DNA from 3 places in the Sporosarcina sp. FSL K6-5500 genome. Region 2 is predicted to be linked to each of the others. Evidence: a T-box and tRNA genes for the amino acid it is inferred to sense, from the RefSeq annotation. Region 2 holds a T-box; the other regions hold tRNA genes.
The links. The T-box of region 2 lies ahead of MKX62_RS16655 (valine--tRNA ligase). A T-box ahead of a tRNA ligase gene usually reads a tRNA of that ligase, here a tRNA-Val.
Positions count from the first base shown of each region.

Region 1: it encodes a tRNA-Val, which carries the amino acid that the T-box ahead of MKX62_RS16655 (valine--tRNA ligase) is inferred to sense. The anticodon was not compared.
Region 3: it encodes a tRNA-Val, which carries the amino acid that the T-box ahead of MKX62_RS16655 (valine--tRNA ligase) is inferred to sense. The anticodon was not compared.

Region 1 covers NZ_JBBOTP010000001.1:2,413,133-2,423,245, forward strand. Annotated here, with positions in the region: rRNA gene MKX62_RS11330 (23S ribosomal RNA) at 1-132, shown strand, start outside; rRNA gene rrf (5S ribosomal RNA) at 279-394, shown strand; tRNA gene MKX62_RS11340 (tRNA-Asn) at 439-513, shown strand; tRNA gene MKX62_RS11345 (tRNA-Ser) at 518-609, shown strand; tRNA gene MKX62_RS11350 (tRNA-Glu) at 633-707, shown strand; tRNA gene MKX62_RS11355 (tRNA-Val) at 873-948, shown strand; tRNA gene MKX62_RS11360 (tRNA-Met) at 1,017-1,091, shown strand; tRNA gene MKX62_RS11365 (tRNA-Met) at 1,173-1,247, shown strand; tRNA gene MKX62_RS11370 (tRNA-Asp) at 1,251-1,326, shown strand; tRNA gene MKX62_RS11375 (tRNA-Phe) at 1,386-1,461, shown strand; tRNA gene MKX62_RS11380 (tRNA-Thr) at 1,475-1,550, shown strand; tRNA gene MKX62_RS11385 (tRNA-Tyr) at 1,564-1,648, shown strand; tRNA gene MKX62_RS11390 (tRNA-Trp) at 1,654-1,727, shown strand; tRNA gene MKX62_RS11395 (tRNA-His) at 1,755-1,830, shown strand; tRNA gene MKX62_RS11400 (tRNA-His) at 1,867-1,942, shown strand; tRNA gene MKX62_RS11405 (tRNA-His) at 1,977-2,052, shown strand; tRNA gene MKX62_RS11410 (tRNA-Gln) at 2,063-2,134, shown strand; tRNA gene MKX62_RS11415 (tRNA-Gly) at 2,139-2,213, shown strand; tRNA gene MKX62_RS11420 (tRNA-Cys) at 2,222-2,295, shown strand; tRNA gene MKX62_RS11425 (tRNA-Leu) at 2,337-2,417, shown strand; gene MKX62_RS11430 (SRPBCC family protein) at 2,596-3,048, shown strand; gene MKX62_RS11435 (hypothetical protein) at 3,382-3,897, opposite strand; gene MKX62_RS11440 (B3/B4 domain-containing protein) at 3,927-4,619, opposite strand; gene queG (tRNA epoxyqueuosine(34) reductase QueG) at 4,676-5,815, shown strand; gene trmL (tRNA (uridine(34)/cytosine(34)/5-carboxymethylaminomethyluridine(34)-2'-O)-methyltransferase TrmL) at 5,930-6,403, shown strand; gene MKX62_RS11455 (hypothetical protein) at 6,729-7,022, shown strand; gene MKX62_RS11460 (NCS2 family permease) at 7,071-8,372, opposite strand; gene MKX62_RS11465 (aldo/keto reductase) at 8,529-9,353, shown strand; gene MKX62_RS11470 (methyl-accepting chemotaxis protein) at 9,490-10,113, shown strand, end outside.
Region 2 covers NZ_JBBOTP010000001.1:3,478,910-3,489,022, reverse strand. Annotated here, with positions in the region: gene MKX62_RS16675 (sensor domain-containing diguanylate cyclase) at 1-1,099, opposite strand, end outside; gene MKX62_RS16670 (bifunctional folylpolyglutamate synthase/dihydrofolate synthase) at 1,205-2,422, opposite strand; gene MKX62_RS16665 (ATP-grasp domain-containing protein) at 2,485-3,351, shown strand; gene MKX62_RS16660 (ATP-grasp domain-containing protein) at 3,348-4,139, shown strand; gene MKX62_RS16655 (valine--tRNA ligase) at 4,211-6,859, opposite strand; T-box leader at 6,905-7,154, opposite strand; gene MKX62_RS16650 (hypothetical protein) at 7,381-7,965, opposite strand; gene hemL (glutamate-1-semialdehyde 2,1-aminomutase) at 8,142-9,434, opposite strand; gene hemB (porphobilinogen synthase) at 9,435-10,113, opposite strand, start outside.
Region 3 covers NZ_JBBOTP010000001.1:2,740,419-2,750,531, forward strand. Annotated here, with positions in the region: rRNA gene MKX62_RS13080 (23S ribosomal RNA) at 1-720, shown strand, start outside; rRNA gene rrf (5S ribosomal RNA) at 875-990, shown strand; tRNA gene MKX62_RS13090 (tRNA-Val) at 1,057-1,132, shown strand; tRNA gene MKX62_RS13095 (tRNA-Thr) at 1,157-1,232, shown strand; tRNA gene MKX62_RS13100 (tRNA-Lys) at 1,239-1,314, shown strand; tRNA gene MKX62_RS13105 (tRNA-Leu) at 1,345-1,426, shown strand; tRNA gene MKX62_RS13110 (tRNA-Gly) at 1,435-1,509, shown strand; tRNA gene MKX62_RS13115 (tRNA-Leu) at 1,517-1,602, shown strand; tRNA gene MKX62_RS13120 (tRNA-Arg) at 1,624-1,700, shown strand; tRNA gene MKX62_RS13125 (tRNA-Pro) at 1,727-1,803, shown strand; tRNA gene MKX62_RS13130 (tRNA-Ala) at 1,885-1,960, shown strand; tRNA gene MKX62_RS13135 (tRNA-Met) at 1,983-2,056, shown strand; tRNA gene MKX62_RS13140 (tRNA-Ile) at 2,064-2,140, shown strand; tRNA gene MKX62_RS13145 (tRNA-Ser) at 2,158-2,250, shown strand; tRNA gene MKX62_RS13150 (tRNA-Met) at 2,293-2,367, shown strand; tRNA gene MKX62_RS13155 (tRNA-Asp) at 2,371-2,446, shown strand; tRNA gene MKX62_RS13160 (tRNA-Phe) at 2,506-2,581, shown strand; tRNA gene MKX62_RS13165 (tRNA-Gly) at 2,589-2,662, shown strand; tRNA gene MKX62_RS13170 (tRNA-Ile) at 2,667-2,743, shown strand; tRNA gene MKX62_RS13175 (tRNA-Asn) at 2,745-2,819, shown strand; tRNA gene MKX62_RS13180 (tRNA-Ser) at 2,829-2,919, shown strand; tRNA gene MKX62_RS13185 (tRNA-Glu) at 2,930-3,001, shown strand; gene MKX62_RS13190 (TraR/DksA C4-type zinc finger protein) at 3,859-4,587, opposite strand; gene MKX62_RS13195 (1,4-dihydroxy-2-naphthoate polyprenyltransferase) at 4,772-5,683, opposite strand; gene MKX62_RS13200 (isochorismate synthase) at 5,847-7,232, shown strand; gene menD (2-succinyl-5-enolpyruvyl-6-hydroxy-3-cyclohexene-1-carboxylic-acid synthase) at 7,225-8,937, shown strand; gene menH (2-succinyl-6-hydroxy-2,4-cyclohexadiene-1-carboxylate synthase) at 8,930-9,775, shown strand; gene menB (1,4-dihydroxy-2-naphthoyl-CoA synthase) at 9,772-10,113, shown strand, end outside.

The sequences.
Region 1 (10,113 bases), 1.1 Mb from region 2:
CCCCCTCGAGATGAGATTTCCCATTACGCAAGTAAGTAAGATCCCTCAAAGAAGATGAGGTTGATAGGTCTGGGGTGGAAGCACGGCGACGTGTGGAGCTGACGGATACTAATCGATCGAGGACTTAACCAATTTTGAAAAGGGCTTGATTACCCTGATTCTGTGTAGCACAATGTCTGTTTTATTCAGTTTTGAGCGAACAAAATTAATTATTTTGTAAAAACGCTTGCAAGTAACAACAAGGTGTGATATAATTAATCTTGTCTTGTGGAAAATAGTTCAGTGACGATTGCGAAGAGGTCACACCCGTTCCCATACCGAACACGGAAGTTAAGCTCTTCAGCGCCGATGGTAGTTGGGGGTTTCCCCCTGTGAGAGTAGGACGTCGCTGGTCTGTTAGTCCAAAAGAAGATACTTAATGTATGTTCTTAATATTATTCCGCAGTAGCTCAGTGGTAGAGCAATCGGCTGTTAACCGATCGGTCGTAGGTTCGAGTCCTACCTGCGGAGCCATTTAGGAGAGCTGTCCGAGTGGCCGAAGGAGCATGATTGGAAATCATGTAAGCGGCTAACGCTGTTTCAAGGGTTCAAATCCCTTGCTCTCCGCCAGATTCATATAAATGATAAATTAAGGCCCCTTGGTCAAGCGGTTAAGACACCGCCCTTTCACGGCGGTATCACGGGTTCGAATCCCGTAGGGGTCACCATAACTTTTTAGAAATTCATCATTAAGCACGTAGACTTTAATTCAGTAATTCGAGCATAGCACACTCTCGTTAAAATCGGGAGAAGGAAGGAGCGTACATTAGTACGTGACTGACTGAGCGAATGAAGCTGACAAAGAGATGCGCCGCTTATCGCAATTTTACCCAGGAGGATTAGCTCAGCTGGGAGAGCACCTGCCTTACAAGCAGGGGGTCGGCGGTTCGAGCCCGTCATCCTCCACCATTAAGTTTTTTAAGCAGATTCACCGCTTAAAGAAACTTACATATATTTAATTATATAAATACTATTGTCGCGGGGTGGAGAAGTGGTATCTCGTCGGGCTCATAACCCGAAGGTCGCAGGTTCAAATCCTGCCCCCGCAACCAAATTTTATCATGATACAGCAGATCATATAGCTGACATGTAAATGATTAGCTCTTTATCAAATGAATACATTATATTGTTGTCGCGGGGTGGAGAAGTGGTATCTCGTCGGGCTCATAACCCGAAGGTCGCAGGTTCAAATCCTGCCCCCGCAACCAAATGGTCCCGTGGTGTAGCGGTTAACATGCCTGCCTGTCACGCAGGAGATCGCCGGTTCGATCCCGGTCGGGACCGCCATTTTTATTTTTCTTATAAGGTTTAGAATAAGCTAATATCTTAATGTAAACCAAATATGTGGCTCAGTAGCTCAGTCGGTAGAGCAAAGGACTGAAAATCCTTGTGTCGGCGGTTCGATTCCGTCCTGAGCCACCATTTTAATATTTGTGCCGGAGTAGCTCAACTGGTAGAGCAACTGACTTGTAATCAGTAGGTTGAGGGTTCAAGTCCTTTCTCCGGCACCATTTACACCTATATGGTGGGGTAGCGAAGTGGCTAAACGCGGCGGACTGTAAATCCGCTCCCTACGGGTTCGGCGGTTCGAATCCGCCCCCCACCACCAGTTTTAGGGGCATAGTTTAACGGTAGAATAGAGGTCTCCAAAACCTTTGATGTGGGTTCGATTCCTACTGCCCCTGCCATTTTTTTTAGTATAATCTAATATTATGGCGATTGTGGTGAAGTGGTTAACACATCGGATTGTGGTTCCGACACTCGAGGGTTCGATTCCCTTCAGTCGCCCCATTTATCTATCCAATTAAAACAAACTTATATATCATGGCGATTGTGGTGAAGTGGTTAACACATCGGATTGTGGTTCCGACATTCGAGGGTTCGATTCCCTTCAGTCGCCCCATTTTATATTCAATTAAAACAAACTAGATATCATGGCGATTGTGGTGAAGTGGTTAACACATCGGATTGTGGTTCCGACACTCGAGGGTTCGATTCCCTTCAGTCGCCCCATTTATCTTTTTGGGGTATAGCCAAGCGGTAAGGCAACGGACTTTGACTCCGTCACTCGTTGGTTCGAATCCAGCTACCCCAGTTTCGCGGAAGTAGTTCAGTGGTAGAATACGACCTTGCCAAGGTCGGGGTCGCGGGTTCGAATCCCGTCTTCCGCTCCATCATCTACGGCGGCATAGCCAAGCGGTAAGGCATGGGTCTGCAACACCCTTACCACCGGTTCGATTCCGGTTGCCGCCTCCAATTTTCTTATGTATCGTTGTTCGTAAACTAAATAGTGTTATGCCCGAGTGGTGGAATGGCAGACACGTCGCACTCAAAATGCGATGCCGTAAGGCGTGCCGGTTCAAGTCCGGCCTCGGGTATCAGATGAAAAACACAACTTCGGTTGTGTTTTTTTGTGTTTAATTTCTACTATATAAGTTGACTTAACTGAGCGAACGTGGGCTTTGGCTACCCCTAGCACTTTAAAGAATTCAATGTAATTTAATTCTTTATTTCAATATATATTTAGATAAAAGAATAGAGAGTAGGGGAAACATTATGCCATTAATTGAACACCAGGAGTTCATTCAAGCCTCGGTAGAACGTTGCTTTGATCTTGCACGAGACGTGGATATTCATACCCGTACAACAGAGGGGACGAAAGAGAAGGCTGTCGGTGGGGTGACAACAGGTTTATTGCTGGCCGGGGATATTGTTACATGGGAGGCCGTTCATTTCGGTATAAGACAAAGACTAACTGCCAAAGTAACGGTGATGGATAGACCGTATATGTTTGAAGACATAATGGTGAAAGGAGCATTCCACTCTTTTCACCATATTCATCAGTTTATTGAGAAGGATAATGGTACTCTGATGATTGACAGATTTCAATATAGATCACCCTGTGGAGTGATTGGTGTTATTGCGGATAAGTTGTTTTTGGAAAGCTATATGAGAAACTTTATTGTGAGTCGAGCAAGAGCTCTGAAGCATATTGCAGAAAATGAGTAAGATGCATTTCATCAGGAAAAGTCGACTTGATAAACTTGGTGGCACAAGTTTTCTAGAGAGTGGAACCTGGACGTTACTAATAGATGGTGAGAAAACACAGCGGTTCAAAAATGGGTAGTAAACAAAATCGCTCCTTACCGCCGAAGCGTAAGGAGCGATTTTCATAGAGGGGATCCGATGACACTAGTTTGGGTTGTCCATTGCAATTGCCTTGGTTGGTCATTGGGGATTGGTCACAAAGTAAATGGTGACAGGTTATTGGTTTGCCTGCAATTTAAATTGGATTGATCCCTACTCTATGCCCTGGAGAGGAGTCTCACCTTTCCAAGGGCATTAAAAGTACTTCGTATCATCAAATTTCAAGACAATCGAATAGTTTTTTGCATTAATAGAATTAGATAACTTATGTGCATCCTTTTCTGCTTGCAATGATTTCACCCGATAATCCTCAGGAACGAATAAAGCAACACGGTATACGACCGTACCTTCAGAGTAGCCGTATTGAATCTCTTCTTTTTCTGCCATAGAGAGTTCTTTGTAAAAGCGGGCTTTTGCACGCAATTGTATGGCAAGTTCAATCGCTTCGACAATCGCAAGTTGTTGCCCTTGGAACTCGATTTCATTATCGATATTGGCACGATACATGAGACGGTCGAGCACTCGACTATCTAAACGGACTTCATCCAATTCTGTTTCTACGATTTTAAGGCTACGTGGTCCTTGATCAGGGGTGTTGCCTTTTTCTACATTCGTAAAGGCTACGCGTCTCATTTCATCTTCAAGCTCATGAATTCGTTTTGTTAAAACACTTTTTAATTTTACAGCTTCAGCGAGTGTTATGTTGCTCACTTGTTCATTCCCCCCATTTAGAAACATTGTCAGTCAACTATAATGGAAGTTTGTCCCTCGTGCAAAACATATGAACGAACATCTCCACCACTAAGACTAGTAAACATGTTCCCACATGCTGTTGTCAGTTCAAACGCTTCAGTAGCATCCATGGACGGGCGTAGGAAGAAGATATGTAACGCGTCTGTCGTATCTTCTGTTACAGCGCTGCGTATAGAATCGACATATGGACTACCGAATGGGCTATAATCATCTTTTAACAGTAGAATGTTTTGTAATGAATTAAAACGACCATTCAATCCATCATATCCATCCTCTTCTGTCCCTGAAGTAACGATTATATCGCCGACAATTTTTTCGAGGTCATAGATGCCTACTGGAATTTCGTGCTGCAAGGAAAAGAAGTTATTCAAGTCGACAGCATTGTGGAATGGATCGATGTAGTTTTGCTTCTTAATCCGGCGCATAAGTGCTTCTGTAGAATGACGGTATCGATTAGAGTCTGCGCCAAGTGCTTTCCACACAGTACGCCATTCTTTAATGCCAGGGAATTCGGGGACGGACTTGTTCTCCAGCTCAAAGAAAAGTTGCTCTTGGAATAATTGCAATTTTCCTTTTAGCATTTGAGGCGATTCTGACACTGTAATTTTGGTATAATGATTAATGCCCAATTTTAATCCGGGTACGGCACCTAAAAGCTTCATATCCATTTCAATAATCAATGACTTCACCCTTTATATAGTTTAATTCAATAGTAGCATAGTGGAGGCGATACAGTGTGAATGCTGTTCAGTTGCAACAGTCAGTGAGGGACTATGCGGAGTCAATCGGCATCGACAAAATTGGTTTTACAACAGCTGCACCATTTCGTGAGTTGAAAAACCGCTTGAAGCGGCAGCAAGAACTAGGCTATCAGTCGGGTTTTGAAGAAAAGGATTTAGATAAACGGACAGAACCTGCTCTTTTGCTTGATCAAGCAGAAAGCATTATTGCAATTGCTGTAGCTTATCCATCCAAAATGGCAGATTCTCCGAGAGGAAAAAAAGGCGAGCGCCGGGGTATTTTTTGCCGTGCATCATGGGGAACAGATTATCATACAGTCCTTCGTGAAAAGCTGAGACTGCTTGAGGAATTTATACTAGAACATGCACCTAAAGCAAAGGTTCGCTCGATGGTAGATACGGGTGAGCTTGCAGACCGCGCTGTTGCAGAACGGGCGGGGATTGGCTGGTCGGCAAAAAACTGTTCAATAATTACGCCGGAATTCGGTTCGTATGTGTACCTGGGTGAAATGATTACCAATATCCCTTTTGCGCCGGACGTTCCAATGGAAGATGAATGTGGGGATTGCACACTTTGTCTTGACGTATGTCCAACTGGTGCATTGATTCAGGGAGGCCAATTAAATGCGCAGCGTTGTATTGCTTTCCTTACACAGTCGAAAAAGCCAATTCCGGAAGAATTTCGTGCGGAGTTTGGTAATCGGATATACGGGTGTGATACATGTCAAACGGTATGTCCGAAAAATAAAGGAAAGCATAATTTGCATCAGCAAGCATTCCAAGCAGACCCTGAACTGGCGAAGCCGCTTCTTCAACCAGTGCTTAGGCTGTCGAATCGAGAATTTAAAGAGAAATTTGGACATGTATCAGGATCTTGGCGCGGAAAAAATCCGATTCAGCGAAATGCAATTATTGCACTCGCACATTTCAAGGAGGAGTCTGCGGTACCAGAATTGATCAGTATGTTAGAGAACGATCCGAGACCCGTCATTCGTGGTACGATTGCATGGGCACTTGGTCGAATTGGTTTGGAAGAAGGATATGTAGCGATTAAGGAAGCATTATCGAAAGAGGAAGATCCGGAAGTGCGTGCTGAATTAGAAAAGGCAGCGGATACTTATATACTGAAGAAATGAATGCCTATATAAACTAAACGAAGGCTTCTTACAAGGGGGAGCAGAAAAAAATCAATGGGGTTCTATATTTCAACGTATCTATAGTAAAAAAGTTTAATTGGAGGAATCACTGAGATGGCCATACACGTAGCGTTATTTGAACCACAAATCCCTGCAAACACAGGGAATATTGCAAGGACATGCGCAGGAACAGGAGCGAAACTTCATCTTGTGAAACCGCTTGGGTTTTCGACGGACGACAAAATGTTGAAACGTGCGGGGCTCGATTACTGGGAGCACGTCGATATTACATATCATGAAGGAATTCGTGAGCTATTCGCGGCGAATCCCGATGCTGTTTTTTACTTTTTGACAAAACACGGTGAAAGGACTCATACTGCATTCGATTATTCTGATGGTGCAACAGATATATTTTTCGTCTTCGGTAAAGAGACGAGCGGACTTCCTGAAGAAATTTTAGAGGAGAATAAAGAACGGTGTCTACGAATCCCGATGAACGACAACATTCGGTCGCTTAATTTATCGAACACGGCGGCGATACTTATATATGAAGCGCTTAGGCAACAATCTTATCCAGGATTGGTATAAAAAAAACGGGGCAGCCTGAAGGCATGTCCCGTTTTACTTATTGTTATTTTTTTAGGCCAGGTATCTTAACCTTGCCCGGTTTATCATCGTATCCGCCTGTGAAAATTGCAGATAGGAATGCAAAGCAAACACCTATAATTAGAATTACTGTCATGATAGGTACCTCCTGTAAATTCATTAGTAGCTTCGTTAAGTATACCCTATTTTAAATGGAATTGAAACGACCGTCAGGAAAAATTGTGACAGAGCCAAGAAAAATGAAACTTTTTGTCGGCTTGTCCGTATATAACATAACGATTTAAATAATATGGAGGTAGAATATAGTATGAAAAATTACTCGACAGGAATGAAATGGATCACGGCAATTGCAGAAGGTTTTCTTGCAATTCCAATCATTGGAGGAGTTTTTGTTATAAGCTCCGGATATTCAGTGCTGGGTGTCATGTTCGTTTTACATGCAATTACGTTACTGCTTTCAATTCGGGACATGCAGGGTAAGGCAGCACCCATCCTAGGTCTCGTAACGAGCATAGTGAGTGCTATTCCGTTCATTGGCTGGTTCATGCACCTACTAACTGCAGGAGCGCTCGTAATGTCGGCTATCACTTCTAGACGCTAAATCAATATGTAAAAAATACCCTTCCGAATACTAACGGAAGGGTATTTTTTAATGTGGTAAATAGAGCAGCTGATAGGTGAACAGTACCGCGAAAATATATAACAGGATAGGAACTTGTTTTCCTTTCCCTTTCACAACTTTCAATAGCGGGTATGTGATGAAACCAAGAGCGATTCCTGTCGCAATGCTCGAAGTGAGTGGCATTGTTAGAATAACGAGGAAGGCTGGGAATGCTTCATCGAATGAATCCCAATCAATATCTTTCACTGCACCAATCATCAAGCTTCCGACGATAATCAAAGCAGGAGCTGTGATTGCAGATACACCAGACAATGTACTGACGAGTGGACCGAAAAATGCCGCGACAAGGAAGAGGATAGAGACAGTCAGTGATGTCAATCCTGTCCGGCCACCTACTGCAACACCAGATGAAGATTCGATGTACGCCGTTGTTGGGCTCGTACCGAACATCGATCCGAATGTTGTTGCAACAGAATCTGCAAGTAATGCATGACGTGCACGTGGCAGCTTATTGCCTTTCATAAGGCCAGCCTGTTTTGCAACGCCAATCATCGTGCCGGTGGTATCGAACAAGGTAACGATGAGAAAGGCAAAAACCACCCCATACAAACCATGTGAAATGACGTCACCGAATGCAGTAATCGGATTCCAAACAAGAATCCCTTCCGGCAATTTAGGCATTTTCCATAAGGCACCTTCAAATTTGAGCTGACCCGTAAAGACTGCGACAATTCCGGTTAGAACCATTCCAATGAAAATCGAACCATAGATATTCAAAGTCATAAGAATAACCGTCACGAGAAGGCCGAACAAAGCGAGTAGAACGGGCGGAGACGTAAGGTCGCCAAGCTTAACAAGGTTCGCCTCATGTGGAGCGACGAGTCCAGAAAGACGCAAGCCGATAAAGGCGATGAATAACCCTATCCCAGCTGTAATCCCGAGCTTCAGACTCTCAGGAATTGATTCAATTAATTTTTCACGGAAAGAAGTCAAGGACAACAGAACAAATATTAATCCAGCTATGAATACTGCAGAAAAAGCAGTCATGTAGTCGAGTTGACCATCAGATGCGAGAACAACCGATGTAAAATAAGCATTCAATCCCATTCCTGGTGCAATTGCAATTGGATAATTGGCGAAAAGTGCCATCCAAAGTGTACCGATAACCGCAGCGATAATTGTCGCAATGAATACTTGCTCGAATGGTACGCCGGCGTCAGCGAGAATAATCGGATTGACGATGACAATATAGGCCATTGTCAAAAAAGTTGTCATTCCTGCCAATACTTCCGTTTTCACAGTGGTATTATGTTTTTTTAAATGAAACAATGTAAATCTCCTTTCAGAATACGAACGAAATGAAGTACATTTACAATAATATTCGTTTTTACGTTAAAATTCAACTCTGAAATGCAATCAGGTAATTCGTAATATTCGAATGCCGCTTGTACAATTAAAGAATAAGTTTCGAAAGGGGAAATTCAAATGACAAAACGATTCAACGGAACACTTGAGCTAGCAAATGGTGTGAAAATGCCACAATTAGGACTTGGCGTCTATAAGATGACGGATCCGGGTCAGACTGTCGAAGCAATTACATACGCACTAGAAACAGGATATCGCGCAATTGACACAGCGGCAATCTATGAGAATGAAAGGGAAACGGGGGAAGCGATCCGTCACTCTGGTGTTCCAAGGGAAGAGCTGTTCATCACATCGAAGGTATGGAATACTGATCAGGGCTATGACGGGACACTCCGCGCATTCGAGACTTCATTGAAGAAACTAGGCTTAGATTATTTGGATCTATATTTGACACATTGGCCTGTGTCAGAAAAATATGTCGACACTTATAAAGCGATTGAACGGTTGTATGACGAAAAACTGATCCGTACAACAGGTGTCTCCAATCATCATGCCCATCATCTTGAAAAAATCCTTGTAAAAGCAAATGTTGCGCCAATGGTGAACCAGATTGAACTCCATCCGTATCTAACACAGGAACCGCTCCGTGCGTTTTGCGAAGAGAATGGAATTGCTGTGACGTCTTGGTCACCGCTTGCACGTGGGAAGCTACTTGCAGAACCAACGCTTCTTACTATCGGCGAACAGTACGGTAAAACACCTGCGCAAGTTATTATCAGATGGCATTTGCAAAATAATCTCATCGTTATTCCAAAGTCGGTGACACCTGAACGTATAAGTGAAAATAATGAAGTTGCCGATTTTGAACTGTCATCTGAAGAAATGGCATCGATTAACGCACTTAATCGCGATGAGCGGACGGGAACCAATCCGGATTCATACTAATTTCATTAGCGTGCCTGATATGTGTCATAAGTCTTAATGCTATTCATAGTATTGCAACTTTTAGCACAAATACTACATTCAAAATGAGGTATTTTATGGTATGATAAAAAAAAGGGTGTAGGAGGAATTGATTACCATGTTCAGAAGCAAGAAAAAGGGTATCGAGGATGATCGTCTTCAACTAGAAATTGACCGTTTGAAGTTGGCGTATTCAGATAAAGAACAACAGGATCAAGGACGTTTAACTGACTTAAAAAGCGAGCTGAATGCTGCTGTTAATCAGCATGAAAAAGTAAACGCGCAACATAACGTATTAGGTGAAGCAGTTAGTCAGATTGAGACAAGGTTTGAAAACGTAGGTGAACTAAGCGAAAGAACTTCGGAAAAGTCACAGGACTTGTTTGAAAAAGGTCGTTCACTTGAAGAACAATCTCATAGCATGGTTAAAGAAGCATCAGAAGGAACGAAAGAGGTAAAGGCGACAGCCGATGTAATCAAAGATTTGGGAATCCAAATTCAAGCTTCCGAACAGAACATGACGAACTTAAGCGCTAGATCAGTTGAGATACAGTCAATTGTCGGCGTCATTGAAGATATTGCAGCGCAGACAAATTTGCTTGCATTGAATGCGTCAATCGAGGCGGCACGGGCTGGAGAATCCGGAAAAGGGTTCGCGGTCGTTGCCCAAGAAGTAAGGAAACTTGCAGAAAGCACGTCGGATAGTACGGCAAACATCCAAACATTAACTTCTTCACTTCGC
Region 2 (10,113 bases):
ACTGATATCCATCAAAGTATGATTTCTTGTCTGAAGCCAATAACAGAATGGCCTCGATTTTCTGGTTCCGTGAAATGGGGACACAAAGAACACTTTGCATTTCATCGGGTGAATAATCTTTTGTGACAGCTTCCCACTCTTTCCTTTCCGAATAAATGACTTGTTTATTCTGTTCAAGAACCAATCCTGCAATGCCTTGCCCGGCGGATAAAAGGTCAAAATCAATATCGATGAATTTTTCATGTTCATAGGTACGAATAAGCTCAAGCCAACCATCTTGATGGTCAAATAGATATGTATACTCTGCTCCAAACATTTCTGACACCTTTATAACAAATTGGTCAATCACAGCCTTTTCCGTCAATATTTCAGAAAGACCGTGTCCGATATCACCCGCTTGCCGCAAATTAATGTTGATATTCTCAGAATTATTATACAGCCGGATAATTAAGGATATAAAAAGAAAAGGTAATCCGATTAAAAGAAACGCACCCGCTCCGATAAATTGCAGTAAATAATAGAACGTAAGCGACAATGGCAATACGACTAGGATCATCGCATAATCCAGCCATAAATCTTTTGAAAAGAAAGGTGAATCTATTCTTTTGTACACAGCATATAGTTTTAGCACAATATCATTAACAACTGTATGGATGATTTGATAGCAGAATACCGAAATGATAACAGGCCAAAACTTGACTGAATCGAATTCACCGCCTACAAGATTAAAGACTAGAGCAGCGATTATTGATAAAAAGAAAAATAGTATAGAGTTAATAAAAAAGCGTTGCATTAATGGAAGCTTGCTTGGAAATGACAATATGATTGCGATGATAGAGATTTGCATGACAATCATTTCAATAAATAGTCCATACATTAAAAAAGCGGGCACAGTTACCCAGAGTACTAGGAATATCGGTATATTATTCCTTAACATCGGAAAATAGGTTGTAAGGAATCCGAATACCATAAAAACCGCCACATAACTCCAGTTTACTTGCACTGGAGGATATTTTAAAAAAACATAAACCAATCCAGTTGGAACGGTCAATAACCACAAAATAAAATAACGAATAGTGGACCTATTTGCAACCTTCATTACATTATCCACTCCCAATTAAATAAGTCAGAAAAGGTAGAAGTCTTCAAAAGTTTATCAGACCAAAATACATTTGTCACTATTACCCAAAAAAAATTCGATTAATCAATTTGCTCCGTAGTCCATTAGACTGTTCAGTAGGTATAATGAACCTGTTACTATTTTCTTTTTATTTCTATCTATAGATAGTATTATAGTATCATTTTCAGCCATTGTCACCTTTTTCTCTTCATGGTGGCAATATTCCATTAACTGCTCACCAGTTGCCGCTTGAGGATGCGAAAATGTCAGGAACGTAAATGATGCCGCCACTGGGGTGAGCTCATCCAGCGTTTTCTCGATGTCTTTTCCCTTTAGCATCCCAATTACAAAGTCCACTTTCTCCCCTGGGAACTCCGAGCGAATTGTGGCCGCTAACACTTTTGCAGCTGCAGGATTATGTGCCCCATCCACGAAGACCCCTGGTGATATCTCTTGGAAACGATGTGCGAGTTGCGTGATAGCAACTGCCCTAGAGACCGCCTCTTCAGCAAGCTGAATGCCCGCCACAAGAAGTGATTGAATCGCAACCGCGGCATTTACACCTTGGTGCAGCCCTTTCATCTTTCGTTCAGCCAACTGGAACGTTTCGGTTCCGTTAAACACATCATCCAACATCCAAAACTGCTTACCGTACGTGAAAAGCGGACTCCCTTGTCGATTTGAACTAGCTTGGACGACCTCAAGTGCTTCTTTAGGCAATGGACCTATTACGACAGGTATTCCATTTTTTATAATACCTGCTTTCTGCTCCGTCACGGCCGCGACTGTTCCTCCGAGAAATGCGGTATGTTCGAGCGCAATCGAAGTAATCACAGCAACGAGCGGCACCACCACATTCGTACTGTCCAGCAAGCCACCCATACCCGTTTCTAGTAATACATAATCCGGTCCAATCCTTCCAAATGTTAGGAATGCTGCAACAGTTAGTAATTCAAAATCTGTCAGTAGCCCACTTACCCCAGCCTCTTTCATCGCCCGAAATGATTTATCTAGTTCCTCTCCTGTTATCGCATCGCCATTAATACGTATCTGATCATGTATATCGATAATTGCAGGCGATGAAAAGACCCCCGAAGAAAACCCATGCTCTTTTAAAATCGCCTCCATAAATGCTATTGTCGAACCCTTTCCATTTGTCCCCGCAACGTGGATGACTTGTAATTTCCTTTCCGGATTCCCCACCTTAGACAACGCTTCTTGCACCGCATCTAGGCCAGGTTTTATTGAATTGTCACTATCAATTCCCCATCGCTCTGTATAGACATTCATATTTGGAATCAAAACTATCCCTCCGTATGTTAGAATCTAGTTATCAAAAGTATATCATTTCCGGAGGGTTCCACATGCAAAGTTGTTGGATTATTTATAATGGAAGTTTAACGAGCGACAAATTCAAAGATCAAGCCGAGTTAATGAGGGAAGCGGCAGAACGCGCGGGTGTACGCGCTGAGCTTAAGAAAAATTATGAAGTAATGATGAATTTGAAAACGAATATAGAGATTCGTCCTGATTTCGTTGTTTTTCTAGATAAAGATATTCTTCTTGCGAATTTCCTGAAAAATGCGGGAATCCCTGTTTTCAATGATCCCGATGTCATTGAAACATGCGATAATAAAGCCATACAATATCTCGTGCTTTCGAAACAAGGCATTCCAATGCCTGAAACAATTATTGCACCGAAAGTGTATCCGAATTTCACAATTAAAGATTCAGGTTACTATGAACAAGTACTCAACCGTCTTGGATTACCGATGGTTATTAAAGAAGGTCATGGTTCATTCGGTATGAAAGTGTATTTGATTGAAACGGAAGAGCAGTTCTATGATAAAACGGATGAATTGCGCGGTATCGACTATGTATTTCAGGAGTTCATCGCAACGAGCAGAGGGCGTGATATCCGCGTAAACATTGTTGGAGGGGAGATTGTAGCGGCAATGTACCGTCACTCCGAAACTGATTTCCGTGCAAATATTACAAACGGCGGCGTTGCGACAGTAATCGAACTAACAGACGAACAGAAAGCGTTAGCGATACAAGCTGCGCACGCAGTCAGAGCGGAGTTTGCCGGTGTTGACTTATTGTTCGGTGACAACGAAGAACCGCTCGTTTGTGAGGTCAATGCGGCCGCCCACATCCGTAATATTTATAATGTGACTGGCATTAATGTTGCGGATGCGATGATCGCCTATATTTTGAGGAAGCTAGGTTGAAGGGCTATGTTTATTATTCAAAGGCAGAATCAGTTAGAAATCATGCGTTTATTGATGATTTGATAATCGAATCCGAGAAAATTGGTATTGAACTGCAATTATTGGTTGAAGATGAAAAACCAAAATCAGATGCAGATTTCATTCTTTTTAGAGATCGTAACTCAGAACGTGCTGCAACCTTTGAATTGGATGGTTTCCAGGTATTCAACCGAGCAGAAGTGAACCGAATTGCAAACGATAAATTGCGGACATTTGAACTTGCTACCCTGCTCAGCGTTCCAGCTGTGCCTACGCGAAGAATTCGTTCTATCGAAGAAATTAATTCGTATCCTTGCGTGTTGAAAACGGTTGATGGTCATGGCGGAAATGAAGTTTTTCTTTGTACTTCGGCTGCGGACGCGAAGTTGTTTTTCACCAAATTCCACGATCGAAAACTAATTGCCCAACCCTTCATCGAATCCGGCGCCCGAGATATACGTGTATTTATGATTGGCAATGAAGTTGTCGGAGCCGTAAAACGCACTGGCCATGGGACATTCAAATCAAACTACACACTTGGTGGCTCCGTCGAAAAATACATACTTTCCAGCTGGCAGGAAAAAGATGCGAAAACTATTTCCCGAGCAATAAAAAGCGATTATGTTGGAATTGACTTCTTGTTGTTGCCGGATGGCAGGTGGATGTTGAATGAAATTGAGGATCCTGTTGGTGCACGTTCGCTGTATATAACGCATGATTTTTCGGTGGCGATGAAATTAATGTTTTACATTAAGAATAAGCTTTCTTAAAATTGATTGATAAATCTTCAAGACGAAAAGCCCTAATCGCATAATTGCAATCAGGGCTTTTCGTTTTAAAATCAGATTTCCTTCAATTCCTGCATACGACGCTCAACCGCCGCGTACTTTTCTAGATAGTCACTTTCTTTAGCTCGCTCTTCTGCAACTACTGCTTCAGGCGCTTTTGACATGAAGCGTTCGTTGGAAAGTTTGCCTTGGACACGTTTTACTTCGCCTTGCCATTTCGCAAGTTCTTTTGTCAGGCGTGCGAGCTCTTCGTCGATGTTCAAAAGACCTTCTAGTGGTAAGAACAGTTCTGCTCCTGTAACGACAGCTGACATCGATTTGCCTGGTGCTGTGATGTTGTTGCCTAGCGTTAATGTCTCAGGGTTACAGAATCGTTCGATGTAGCTACGATTCGCTTCCAACACAGCTACAGTTACATCATCTTTAGCTGAAATATAAAGTGGAACTTTTTTGCTTAATGGTGTATTTACTTCTGCGCGGATATTACGTACTGCGCGGATGATATCCATCAGCAGTTTCATATCTGTTGCACGCGTTTTATCAGTAAGAGCAGGATCTGCAACCGGCCACGCAGCGATTGTGATTGATTCGCCTTCATGCGGTAAGTTCTGCCAAATTTCTTCTGTGATAAACGGCATGAACGGATGTAGCAGACGCATTGTATTATCGAGTACGTACGCCAGTACAGAACGCGTCATTTTCTTAGCTGTTTCATCTTCACCGTAGAGTGGTAGTTTCGCCATTTCGATGTACCAGTCACAGAAATCATCCCAGATGAAGTTATAAAGTGCACGGCCGACTTCACCGAACTCATAGCGATCTGCAAGTTTCGTCACTTGGTCGATTGTTTCATTCAACCGTGTCAAAATCCATGCATCTGCTACGGATTTTTCACCCGTTAAATCGATTTCTTCGTATGTCATGCCATCCATATTCATTAGCGCGAAACGGGATGCATTCCAGATTTTATTGGCAAAGTTCCAGATGGCTTCAACTTTCTCAGTCGAGTAGCGAAGATCCTGCCCTGGTGATGAACCTGTAGACAAGAAGTAGCGTAGTGCATCCGCACCGTATTTTTCGATAACATCCATCGGGTCGACGCCGTTACCAAGTGATTTAGACATTTTACGACCATCTTCTGCACGTACGAGTCCGTGAATTAAGACGTCTTTAAATGGACGCTGTTCTGTAAATTCAATTCCTTGGAAGATCATTCGTGATACCCAGAAGAAAATGATGTCATAGCCTGTTACGAGTGCATCTGTTGGGTAATAGCGTTTGAATTCTTCGTTGTCGAGATCCGGCCAGCCCATTGTCGAAAACGGCCATAGCGCAGATGAGAACCATGTATCGAGAACGTCATTGTCTTGACTCCAGTTTTCGCTGTCAGCAGGTGCTTCATGGCCGACATGTATTTCGCCCGTTTCGTTATGGTACCAAGCCGGGATGCGGTGGCCCCACCAAAGTTGACGCGAGATACACCAGTCATGGACATTTTCCATCCATGTTAAATATGTTTTTTCAAAACGGTCTGGCACGAAGTTTACTTTACCTTCTGCTTCTTGCAATTTAATCGCTTCATTAGCAAGTGGCTGCATTTTTACGAACCATTGTGTCGATAAATACGGCTCAACGACAGCGCCACTACGTTCTGAGTGACCAACAGAATGATTATGTTCTTCAATGTTGAATAGAACAGCCATTTCCTGCAAGTCTTTAACGATTTCTTTACGGCATTCGAAGCGATCCATTCCTTCGTATTTACCAGCAAGCTTGTTCATTGAACCGTCTTCATTCATCACAAGAACACGTGGAAGATTGTGACGGTTACCGATTTCAAAGTCATTCGGGTCATGTGCAGGTGTAATTTTCACTGCACCACTTCCAAATTCCATGTCAACATAATCGTCTGCAATAATCGGAATTTCACGGCCAACGATTGGTAATGTAACCGTTTTGCCGATTAAATGCTTGTAGCGCTCATCTTCAGGATGGACTGCAACCGCAGTGTCCCCAAGCATAGTTTCAGGTCGAGTTGTCGCAATTTCGATACTGCCCGTTCCGTCTGCTAGTGGGTAACGCATATGATAGAAAGCACCCTGTATGTCTTTATGGATAACTTCGATATCGGATATAGCTGTTTTCGTTGCCGGATCCCAGTTGATAATATATTCGCCACGGTAGATAAGCCCTTTGTTGTAGAGTTTAACGAAAACTTCCTGTACTGCTTTCGAAAGTCCTTCATCCAGGGTAAATCGTTCACGTGTGTAGTCAAGACCCAATCCAAGTTTCGCCCATTGCGCACGGATATGACCTGCGTATTCGTCTTTCCATTTCCATGTTTCTTCAACGAATTTTTCGCGGCCTAAATCATAACGTGTCGTTCCTTCTTCACGAAGTTTTGCTTCAACACGAGCCTGTGTCGCGATTCCCGCGTGGTCCATTCCTGGAAGCCATAGTGCATCATAGCCTTGCATACGTTTCATACGCGTCATGATGTCTTGTAGCGTTGTATCCCATGCGTGGCCTAGGTGAAGTTTACCTGTGACGTTCGGCGGTGGAATAACAATTGTATAGGGCGTTTTATCGCTTTTAGGTTGTGCTTCAAAGTACTTCCCTTTCAGCCACCATTCGTAACGACCTGCTTCAATAGTCTGTGGATCATATTTCGTCGGCATCGACGTGTTGTTTTCAGTTGACATGTTGTTTCCTCCTTTATTTTTGGGTACAAAAAAACTCCTATCGCCTTAAAGGACGAAGGAGCTGTTCGCGGTACCACCTTTATTCGTGCACACAAAAGAGCTGTGCACCTCAAACTTCGATAACGGCTTCAAACCGGCTTCCGCTACTACGCTCAAAAATGTTTTTCTTTTTGAACACACTTTCACGGAAACTGCTCATGGGTTACATTCGGTAAATAATCGACAGGTCCTTTCAGCACTCGAACCCTCTCTTTAGTCTAATCCATTCACGTACTATCCCAATCATCGCATCCATATGCAGTTGCAGTAATTGTAACGGAATAACCGGTATCTCGTCAAGTATATAACGAAAGGATTGTGTTATGCGTAGAGGATATAACCCTTATTTACTTCCTCCCTGGCTTCGAAAATGTCGATTTTACGCTAAAGGAATCATTATCCCTATTTGCCTTTTTCAGTTGATACGATTATTGATCATACCGACGACAGGCGACTTTCTACTGTTCTGTTTCCTGTGTGGTTTAGCTTTCGTTCTTTACAAAAACATCATTTGAACGGTAGGCTGTCGTCGATATGCCATCCGTAAGCTCCGCAATGAACGACAGCACTTCGTCCATCTCGTCTAACGGAGTGCTGTCAATTGCTGCTACAATGGGCGCTGCAACCGCAACCGCTACTTGCACTTCCTCAGGCTCTTCCACTATTGCAACCGCTTCTGTGTACGTACATTCTACATTCCAGACAACCCCATAAGTACCTTGTCCGTCTGATTTACCTGTTGCTTGCGTTGTTACAATCTCAAGTGAGCTCTCTGCTACTGAAGGCAAGTCAATATTAAGCGGTACCGCGTATTCAAAATAACCATCCTTGCCATCCACTTCGACATCGTCAATGAGGATAAATGAATCGTCCCATTCCTCCGCCCTTAGCCCTTCACCGAATTCGACATTCGCCGCAATATGATAAATGCCTGTCAACCGGACTGAGTCTTCTGTACGCTCTTCAGTATACCTTGGCGTCACTGTGACTGACTGTACACCAGACGGTACGCCAGCATGTTCTGGGAAATAGAAACTTTCCTCCATTGACCACTGTTTTTTCTCCATACCTGTTCCCTCCTTCTATTCCTTCACAAACAATTGTATGCGCGGCATGGTTACAATAGAAGATTAAATAGATTGAACGTAAATATCCTCCGACCAGTAAACTAGTCGGAGGATATTGTCTTTATTATTAAAACAAACATAACTATCAAATTCATATTTGAATTGACTAAGCTATTTTACGCACGAAGTTTAGCAAACACCGTATGGAACGCTTCAATTGTCTTCTCAATATGCGCTTCTGTATGCGCAGTTGATAGGAACATGCCTTCAAACTGAGATGGTGGAAGGAAGATACCCTCTTCAGCCATTAAGCGATAGTAATCAGCAAATAATTCAAGGTCAGCCGTTTTCGCTTTGTCGTAATTCGACACTTTTTCGTTGGTGAAGAAAAAGCCGATCATCGAGCCAGCACGGTTTACCGTGTGCGGGATATCAAACTTTTCAGCCGCTGAACGGAAACCGGCTTCTAGCTGATCACCAAGTTTAATGAAGTGGTCATATGATGCAGGCGTTAATTTTTTCAACGTCTCAATACCTGCAGTCATCGCCAGTGGATTACCTGATAAAGTTCCTGCCTGATAAATCGTTCCTGCAGGAGCCATGTTTTCCATAATTTCACGTTTTCCTCCATATGCACCAACTGGAAGGCCGCCGCCAATTACTTTTCCGAGACATGTAATATCCGGCGTCACACCGTAATAACCTTGTGCGCAATTATAGCCAACACGGAAGCCCGTCATTACTTCATCAAAAATAAGAAGCGTGCCGTTTTTCTCTGTCAACTCACGCAATCCTTCAAGGAAACCTGGTTCAGGTGGGACAACACCCATATTACCCGCGACAGGCTCAACAATAATTGCCGCTAAGTCGTCACCAAATTCTTGAATTGCGACTTTAATACTCTCTAAATCGTTATAAGGAACAGTGATTGTGTTTTTCGCAACCGATTCAGGTACACCTGGGCTATCCGGTAGGCCAAGTGTCGCAACACCAGAACCCGCTTTAATGAGCAATGAGTCAGCGTGACCGTGGTAACAGCCTTCAAATTTCAAAATTTTATTGCGACCAGTATAACCGCGCGCCAAACGTAGTGCGCTCATCGTTGCTTCCGTACCGGATGACACCATACGAATCATTTCAATTGAAGGAACGCGTTCAATAACAAGTTTCGCAAGTTCATTTTCCGCTAACGTTGGTGCACCAAAGCTTGCTCCAGTTTCTGCAACGCGCTTAATACCTTCCACTACGTCTTGATCAGAATGACCGAGAATAAGCGGACCCCAAGATAGTACATAATCGATATATTCATTGCCATCGATGTCTGTAAGAATAGCGCCTTTTCCGCTCTTCATGAAAATCGGGTCCATATTGACAGATTTGAATGCACGAACAGGAGAGTTAACTCCTCCTGGCATAAGATTTACCGCTTCAGCAAATGCTTGTTTCGACTTTTCATAATTTCTACCCAATTATTTCTCCTCCAGCCAGCGTGCCGCATCTTTCGCATGGTACGTCATAACGAGATCCGCACCCGCACGCTTCATACTTGTCAACGTTTCAAGAACGATTGCTTTTTCATCAATCCAACCATTTTGCGCTGCTGCTTTAACCATTGCATACTCGCCGCTCACGTTGTATGCAACTACTGGCAATGTAAGATTGTCTTTGACATCACGCATGATATCGAGATACGAAAGCGCCGGTTTAACGATTAGGAAGTCAGCACCTTCTGCAACATCTGATTCCGCTTCACGCATTGCTTCTATGCGGTTTGCTGGATCCATCTGATACGTTTTGCGATCGCCTGATTGGGGGGTAGATTCCGCAGCGTCACGGAATGGCCCGTAATAAGCGGATGCATATTTCACTGCATAAGACATAATCGGGATATGCTCAAAACCAGTTGCGTCTAGCCCTTGACGAATGGCAGCTACAAAACCGTCCATCATATTAGACGGTGCAATGATGTCCGCTCCCGCCTTCGCCTGGCTTACTGCAGTACGCGTCAACAGTTCCAATGACGGGTCGTTTAATACGTTACCGTCTTCTAGAACACCGCAATGTCCGTGATCTGTATATTGGCACAGACAAGTATCCGCAATGACGACAAGTTCAGGATAACGTTCTTTCGCTAAACGAGTGGCTTTT
Region 3 (10,113 bases), 740 kb from region 2:
TGGCTGTATTGGACTTCTAACCCATGCCCCTTATCGGGGCAGGAGACAGTGTCAGGCGGGCAGTTTGACTGGGGCGGTCGCCTCCTAAAGAGTAACGGAGGCGCCCAAAGGTTCCCTCAGAATGGTTGGACATCATTCGTAGAGTGCAAAGGCATAAGGGAGCTTGACTGCGAGACCTACAAGTCGAGCAGGGTCGAAAGACGGGCTTAGTGATCCGGTGGTTCCGCATGGAAGGGCCATCGCTCAACGGATAAAAGCTACCCCGGGGATAACAGGCTTATCTCCCCCAAGAGTCCACATCGACGGGGAGGTTTGGCACCTCGATGTCGGCTCATCGCATCCTGGGGCTGTAGTCGGTCCCAAGGGTTGGGCTGTTCGCCCATTAAAGCGGTACGCGAGCTGGGTTCAGAACGTCGTGAGACAGTTCGGTCCCTATCCGTCGCGGGCGCAGGAAATTTGAGAGGAGCTGTCCTTAGTACGAGAGGACCGGGATGGACATACCTCTGGTGTACCAGTTGTCTTGCCAAAGGCATCGCTGGGTAGCTATGTATGGACGGGATAAATGCTGAAAGCATCTAAGCATGAAGCCCCCCTCGAGATGAGATTTCCCATTACGCAAGTAAGTAAGATCCCTCAAAGAAGATGAGGTTGATAGGTCTGGGGTGGAAGCACGGCGACGTGTGGAGCTGACGGATACTAATCGATCGAGGACTTAACCAATTTTGAAAAGGGCTTGATTACCCTGATTCTGTATAGCACAATGTCTGTTTTATTCAGTTTTGAGCGAATAAGTACCGTTCATAAAAAAAAGTACTTGCAATTAATTAGATGATATGTTATAATAATTATTGTCTTTGAGAAAAGATCATACAAGTCTGGTGACGATTGCGAAGAGGTCACACCCGTTCCCATCCCGAACACGGAAGTTAAGCTCTTCAGCGCCGATGGTAGTTGGGGGTTTCCCCCTGTGAGAGTAGGACGTCGCCGGTCTTGCAACAATTATTACATAGGTTTATGAATAGGACGAACAACTGAAGTTTGTCGCACTTATACCCAGGAGGATTAGCTCAGCTGGGAGAGCACCTGCCTTACAAGCAGGGGGTCGGCGGTTCGAGCCCGTCATCCTCCACCATTTTATTTATAATGAAAACTATTAGCCGGAGTAGCTCAACTGGTAGAGCAACTGACTTGTAATCAGTAGGTTGAGGGTTCAAGTCCTTTCTCCGGCACCACTTTTCGAGCCATTAGCTCAGTTGGTAGAGCATCTGACTTTTAATCAGAGGGTCGCAGGTTCGAATCCTGCATGGCTCACCATTTTTATGACTTAGTGTCATAATTTATATTGCGGGTATGGCGGAACTGGCAGACGCGCTAGACTTAGGATCTAGTGCCTTCGGGCGTGGGGGTTCGACTCCCTTTACCCGCACTTATAATGCGGAAGTAGTTCAGTGGTAGAATACGACCTTGCCAAGGTCGGGGTCGCGGGTTCGAATCCCGTCTTCCGCTCCATATTTTTGCCGGGGTGGCGGAACTGGCAGACGCACAGGACTTAAAATCCTGCGGTAGGTGACTACCGTACCGGTTCGATTCCGGTTCTCGGCATTAATAACTTTTCACTTATATGCGCTCGTAGCTCAATTGGATAGAGCACCTGACTACGGATCAGGAGGTTGTGGATTCGACTTCTGCCGGGCGCACCATTATGTTTTTAAACTTTATAATTCTTCGGGACGTAGCTCAGCTTGGTAGAGCACTTGGTTTGGGACCAAGGGGTCGCAGGTTCGAATCCTGTCTTCCCGACCATTAAGCTTTTTAAGCAGATTCGCCGCTTAAAGAATATACCATTTTAAGTAGATTTGTGCTTTAATAATTGCCAGCTATAATGGGGCCTTAGCTCAGCTGGGAGAGCGCCTGCCTTGCACGCAGGAGGTCAGCGGTTCGATCCCGCTAGGCTCCACCAACACAATTTTCATAAAGATCCTGGCGGCGTAGCTCAGCTGGCTAGAGCGTACGGTTCATACCCGTGAGGTCGGGGGTTCGATCCCCTCTGCCGCCATCTTAAAGGACCTTTAGCTCAGTTGGTTAGAGCAGACGGCTCATAACCGTCCGGTCGCAGGTTCGAGTCCTGCAAGGTCCACCACTATTATATACAGCCATGGAGGTATACCCAAGCCCGGCTGAAGGGATCGGTCTTGAAAACCGACAGGGGAGTCAAATCCCGCGGGGGTTCGAATCCCTCTACCTCCTCCATTTTTAACTAGTGGTGAAATTAAATAGTACTTATATTGTTGTCGCGGGGTGGAGAAGTGGTATCTCGTCGGGCTCATAACCCGAAGGTCACAGGTTCAAATCCTGTCCCCGCAACCAAATGGTCCCGTGGTGTAGCGGTTAACATGCCTGCCTGTCACGCAGGAGATCGCCGGTTCGATCCCGGTCGGGACCGCCATTTTTATTAATACTATAAGGTTTAGAATAAGTTAACGACTTAATGTAAACTAAATACGTGGCTCAGTAGCTCAGTCGGTAGAGCAAAGGACTGAAAATCCTTGTGTCGGCGGTTCGATTCCGTCCTGAGCCACCATTGTTATGCGAGTGTAGTTTAGTGGTAAAACCTCAGCCTTCCAAGCTGATGATGAGGGTTCGATTCCCTTCACTCGCTCCAAAAAGGGCCTATAGCTCAGCTGGTTAGAGCGCACGCCTGATAAGCGTGAGGTCGATGGTTCGAGTCCATTTAGGCCCACCATTCCGCAGTAGCTCAGTGGTAGAGCAATCGGCTGTTAACCGATCGGTCGTAGGTTCGAGTCCTACCTGCGGAGCCATTTATATATGGGGAAGTACTCAAGCGGCTCAAGAGGTGCCCCTGCTAAGGGTATAGATCGCGAAAGCGGTGCGAGGGTTCGAATCCCTCCTTCTCCGCCATATATAATTTGGCCCCTTGGTCAAGCGGTTAAGACACCGCCCTTTCACGGCGGTATCACGGGTTCGAATCCCGTAGGGGTCATACATAAAAGTAGCTTTACAAGTTCTTAATGAACTTGTAAAGCTACTTTTTAATTTGTTTATATATAGTTTTCTAGTTCACTTAAATTCTAACTATATATGTTGAATTAAAGAATCCCATTGAATCTACTGTGGCGCTCAATAAGGAGTGAGTTGTAATTCGGGGTGTGGATTGTAGAACGCTTGACGCTTTGGGGATGCCTTTCACCGTAAGCCTGGATATCGCTTCGCATCCAGTCTCACGGCTTCGGCGACCCCTTTGCCGTACCTGCACTAGTGTGTTCATTATCGAGAGAAATGTGATTTTGAGATGTATATGCCGAGATTATAAGGTGATTACTAGTTGATACTACTTATATTCAAGAAAGACGTACTCCAGGTTGCAGATTTCATCACAGATAATGAAATGCTCTTTCTCATATAGACCATCCAGCGTCGAAGCGATATTGGTAGGAGTTCTGTTTCATTCTTAAATAAAAAAGACAAGACTATGGAGAAGACTTCAGCCGCCAAAATTATATCTTTGGCGGCTTTTATCCAGTTAAGAAGCCCCGCTATTCTTTCGTCCCAAAAAGCTCTAGCATTTCGTGTACTTATGCCTTTGGAGAGCAACGGATGGATAACCACCAAACGATTCCCGAAAAATTTGTAGGGGGCTACGAAGTCGCATCCCTACACATCAAGATATCTCGATAATAGTAAAGAGGTCGTTCTATCTAAAGCAACTCAAAGGCAACTACACACGCAGCGCCTAGTGTTTGATTAAATCATTTACTGGTTACTTTTGGTTAATTAACATACGTGAGCTAAAATATCCTGAAAAGAAACACCATAAGCAATGGCCTATGGTGTTTCTTTTCACTTCTTCTGATCCTCTATATAACTATCTTTTTCATGATAAGGAATATCTCCGAGAGGGGATTCGATTCCTTCATCATCCAGTTCCGCTTCATATTTCTCTGAGGCATCGGACCTGATGAAACCGCGTGACTTTCCATTTATATCGGTTCCTGTGAATTCTTCAAATTCTTCGGTTGCACCATCTGAAATTCCGCTGTCGTATAACGTATTGTAGTCATCGTGATCTCCGCTGAAATCGGAAGGGGTTTCTGATGTTCCAGATTTTGCGATTTCCTGAAAGCTGTCTTCGCCATCCCGGGCCGCTCCGGAAAATGAATTTGGGTTGGCCATGGTAAGCGTATCTTCTTCGACAGGTCGATCATTGGGGATTTCTTGCTCAGTCGCATGGTCGATGCAAAGGGTTGTGTAAGGAACTGCTTCAAGTCGCCCAAATGGTATATCTTTTTGGCACACTTCACATTTCCCATAAGAACCGTTCACCATCGCTTGTAAGGCGCTTTCTACTTTATCTAATTCAGAGCCAGCATGAACGTTTAAAGCCATGTCTTTCTCTCTTTCAAACAGTTCTGTACCCATATCACCGGGATGATTGTCATACATCGACAGCTCGCCGGCAGCTTCTTGTGCACTTTCCTTAATATCTGTTTCTTCTTCTGTTTTTGTTAAGTGATCCTTCATTTCATATAGTTCTTTTTTTAGAGTGGCTTTTTGTTTATCGTTCAACAAGTTTTGTCACGTCCTTTTTAGTAATGGCATTAGTCTGCACATACACACCGTACTTAATAAACAAAAGTACAGATTGTTGACTATCGTTACTTAACTTTCCTTTATTTCGTTCCATCTAAACATATAAATCAGAAAAAGCGTAAAGCTTCGAGTTAAATCGAGGCTTTACGCTTTTTTTTATTAGTTAGAGCAGATGCCCAATGAGTATTCCGATCCCTAATAGTAAGCCGAATAAAGTGTTCGTAACTGCAGTGTTTTTCATCGCAGGCATCACATGTATTGGGATGTGATTTTTTCGGAACACAGTAATCGCTCCAATCGGCTTTTTGACACTAAGAAATACAAGCAGTGCCCATGGAGTAAGATGACCGAAGAGAATCATTGCAATAATCCAGCCATAGGAAATAATGAAAAATAGCATTAGGATTGTAATTGCGTTGTAGCGGCCCACAAGAATAGCGAGTGTTTTTCGTCCGCCTTCCTTATCGCCTTCTAAATCACGTATATTATTTGCTAGCATAATACCTGCGACTAGCAACATACTTGGGATAGATAGCAGAACCGCTTCTGTCGTTACTGTTTCTGTCTGGATATAAAACGCAATAAGGATAAGTAACATTCCCATGACAACACCGGAAAACAGTTCTCCAAATGGCGTGTAGGCGATAGGATACGGTCCTCCAGTATAAAAGTAGCCTACCATCATTGACAGGATCCCGACGACTGCGAGCATCCATGAGGTTTCCATACATATATAGATACCAATAAGGACGGAAATCCCGTAAAGCATAAAGGCAAGATTCAACACGGTTTTTGGTTTTACACCATTACGGACGATTGTACCGCCGATACCAATGGACTGTTCTGTATCAAGTCCTCTTTTAAAATCATAATATTCATTGAACATATTCGTTGCCATTTGGATGAAAACACTCGCGACGAGCATGGCGATGAATAAAGGAAAATGTAATTTTCCGTAAGTTAGTGCAATCATGGTACCGAGAAATACAGGTGCAAAGGCTGCCGTTAGTGTATGTGGACGTGTAAGCTGCCACCAAATACGCCAGCCTTTATCCGCTTTTATTGTCTGTTGCAATTTGGCTCTCTCCCTATCCTTTTAATGACCCTATCTATTGTACTCCAAAATGGGTGGAGTGAACATATGGACTGCTTATTATGTGCTGAAACGACATTGATTCGGTATGATAGACTATAGGTATTGTTTTAAATCAGTCGAATGAATGTACGGAGGGAAAATAATGAATCGGAAGTTGACCGCTACCCGTGAATCTCAATTAAATGTTAGGCAGAATGAGCTGCGTTTTTTTACAGAAACTGTCGATGCGGGGAGAATCTCACCACTTGCGTTTTTTGAAGCAGGAGATTCGTGTTACAAAGATGAACGTTTCTATTGGCAAAATGCAGATAAAACTTTAACGCTTGTTGGTATTGGACATGCTACGGTATTAACAAGTGATGGAACGAATGATCGTTTCACACATATTTCAACAAGTTGGAAAAAATTATGTAGTTCGCTTATTAAAGAAGAAAATGATCGGGAACCTGTTCTTTTTGGAGGTTTCTCGTTTGATCCGAAAAGTGTTAAGCAATCAGAGTGGGATGCATTTCCATCGGCCCATTTCGTTGTACCTTCTTTCCAGTTGTCGATTACGAATGGTAAGACAGAAATTTCCATTAACCTCGTAACAAAAAGCAACGATGGGGCAGAACAGTTTGAGAAGTTAAGGGATGAAAGAGACCGTCTAATTCATATCGCGCAAGTCGAGGAATCCGCTCTGCTTACAAAACCGGAAGTTGTGTCAATAGAGGAACTTTCGAAAGAACATTATCTGGAAACCGTTGCAGATGTCACAAAGAAAATTAACAATGGTGAAGCTGAAAAAGTAGTAATTGCACGTTCGGTTAAACTAAACTTTGCAGATGACGTGCCGGCTGTCACTGCACTTCATCATATATCAAATGAACAGCAGGAAAGTTATCACTTTGGATTGCAAAAAGACGGCCAATTATTTTTTGGTGCTACACCTGAACGTTTAATTGAAATATCAAATGGCCGTGCGTATTCGGCATGTGTTGCGGGTTCCATTAAACGAGGCAAGTCGGCAACTGAAGACCGCGAACTTGGCGATGAACTTCTTGAAGATAGAAAAAATCGAGAAGAGCATCAATATGTCGTTAATATGATTTCACAAGTGTTTAAGACATTTTGCACAGACATCAAAATTTCGAAAGTACCGAAACTGATGAAAGTCCGTGATATTCAGCATTTGTTTACGCCAGTTGAAGGAAAAGTTGAACAAGGAACTGATATTTTTAGTTTGGTTCAAGCACTTCACCCGACACCGGCGCTAGGCGGTGTCCCAACTGATATAGCGATGGAAATGATTCGTTCTGAGGAAAACTTGGATCGGGGTTATTATGCTGGACCAATTGGTTGGACAGATACTGCTGGAAATGGTGAATTCGCTGTGGCAATCCGTTCCGCACTTCTTGACGGCAATAGTGCGTACTTATACGCAGGTGGAGGAATTGTGGCAGACTCTGAACCAGATAAAGAATACGATGAAACATGGGTGAAATTCAGACCGGTTATGCGGGCGCTTGGAGGAAAACTGAATGGATAACCGTACAGTTTTGACTGATTATGTTCGTAGAATGACTGCTGCTTTGATGATGGCTGATGTGAAAACGGTAGTTATTAGTCCAGGCTCTCGTTCGACACCACTGGCTTACGCTTTCGCTTCAACAAAAGGCCTTGATGTCTATATGCAAGTCGATGAACGATCGGCTGCCTACTTTGCATTAGGTTTGGCGAAGGCATCCGGTAATCCTGTCGTCCTTCTCTGTACGTCAGGTACTGCAGCATCGAATTATCATCCTGCTATAACAGAAGCGTATTATGCGCGTATTCCTCTTATTGTTATCACGGCTGACCGTCCGCATGAATTAAGGGAAGTCGGTGCGCCACAGGCAATCGATCAAATTCGAATGTATGGTAAGCATGTGAAATATAGTGTAGATTTCCCACTTGCTGAAAACAATCCGGATATCGAAGACTTTATTGATCGCCATATTAGCCGTGCACTGTCAGTTGCGACTACAGCTCCACGCGGACCCGTTCACTTAAATGTGCCGTTCCGGGAACCACTTCTGATCGATTTTAATCGGGAAACGCCGAAAATGACTTTCAAAAAACGATTTAAAAGTGTAGACAGTTTGGATGCATCTACTGCCCAACAAATTTCACAGTTGCTTGCAACGTCGGAAAAAGGCTTCATCATTGCTGGTGAAATGCCGATAGGGTTCGATAAAGCAGCATTTTGGAACTTTGCCAAAGCACTGGAATGGCCAGTATTATGCGATCCGCTATCAAATCTTCGCACGGAAGTACCTGAACAATGCATAGCGCTCTGTATTGATCATTATGATGCGCTATTAAAAAGTGATGCATTCAAAGAGAAAGTCGTACCTGATACTGTCATTCGTTTTGGTGCACAGCCAGTAGCGAAGCCGCTTTCGCTTTACTTGAAAAAAGTAAGACCAGCTACAGTTATAGCGGTGGATGAATCGCCGGAATTTAGGGATTCGCTCGGTGTCGTTACGCATCATATCCAGACTTCATCCGAAACAGTCATGAAAATTATTGTGGATAAACCGAAGACATCTTATACAGAGTGGTGGACGATGGCGAATGAGGCGGCATCAGCGATTACAAATAAGTATGAGGGTGTTGCTGGCGATGAAGGGATATTTGCAAAAACATTATTTGAGCACCTTCCCACAGAGAGCGACCTCGTAAGTGGCAGCAGCATGCCAATCCGTGATGTAGACACGTTCTTCAGGAAGACGGATAAGGATATTACAATTTTTGCGAATCGCGGGACGAATGGTATCGATGGTGTTGTATCGACAGCATTCGGTATCCAGGCGGCAAGAAAGCGTCCAACATGGCTGTTAATTGGCGATTTATCGTTCTTGCATGATGTCAACGGATTAATTGTTACTCGTTTCCACGAGGCAGATTTAACCATTGTCATTATTAATAACGATGGGGGTGGAATATTCTCGTACCTTCCGCAAGCTGATGCAGGTAATCATTTCGAAGAGCTGTTTGGCACACCAACAGGCTTAACATTCGGCCACATTGCTGCGATGTATGATGCGCAGTATGCGGCAATCCACACGCCAGAAGAGTTCGGAATGGAGCTCGATAAAGCGAAGGAAAAACCAGTGCGTATTATCGAAGTGTTCACGAATCGTCAAGCGAATGTGAAAGCGCACCGAGACCTATGGAAGCAAATCACGGACAGGCTTGATCGTAATGAATGAAAAGACTATTCGTATACGTGAAATTAATATGCATGTGGAAATCCAAGGTGGAGAAAATCTACCTGTCATCGTATTTCTACATGGTTTTACGGGGAGCACCACATCATGGCGTGAAATTACAAAGTTGCTAAAAGGTAACTACCAGACAATAGCTGTCGATTTGACGGGACACGGCAAATCGACTATTTCGGAAGACATTGGCCGCTACTCTATGGATCAGCAAGTAGAGGACCTTGAGGAACTGTTTACTGAGCTTTCTCTTGATCAATTCATCTTAGTTGGCTATTCAATGGGGGGACGTATTGCACTGGCTTATACGGTGCGACATCCAATGCGGGTCTCGTCATTGATTCTCGAGAGTTCTTCTCCAGGATTGAAGACGGAAGTGGAAAGAGAAGAACGACAAGCAGCTGACAGGCGGCTGGCAGACAGAATCACAAGGGACGGATTGCCGGCATTCATCGATTTCTGGGGAAATATTCCCTTGTTCGCGTCTCAGAAGACTTTGTCGGAAGAAAAGCAGCTGGCAGTGAGGAATGAACGGCTTAGTCAGAGTGAAATAGGCCTTGCGAACAGCTTACGTGGTATTGGAACAGGTAGCCAAGCTTCTTATTGGAAGAGCCTAGGAACAGTCAATCTTCCGGTTTTGCTCATAACGGGAAAACTCGACACGAAGTTCGTAAATATTTCCCGGGAAATGCAGAGGGATTTCCCTAATGTCCGCCACGAAACGATAGAACATGCTGGACATGCAATTCATGTGGAAAAACCGGCTACATTTGCTACAATGATAGAGGAGCATATTTCAGAGTTGAAAAATCGAGGAGGATCACTATGACACGTCAATGGGAAACGATACGTACATACGAAGACATCAAATACGAACAGTATGGCGGGATTGCAAAAGTAACAATCAACCGTCCGGAAGTGCGCAATGCATTCCGTCCTAAAACGGTATCGGAGTTAATCGACGCATTTTCACGCGCACGGGACGACCAAAGCATTGGAGTCATCGTCTTAACAGGCGAAGGCGAGAAAGCATTCTGTTCAGGCGGAGACCAATCCGTACGAGGGCATGGCGGTTATGTAGGAGACGACGAAATTCCACGTCTCAACGTCTTGGACTTACAGCGTCTAATCCGTGTTATTCCAAAACCGGTTGTGGCAATGGTTGCA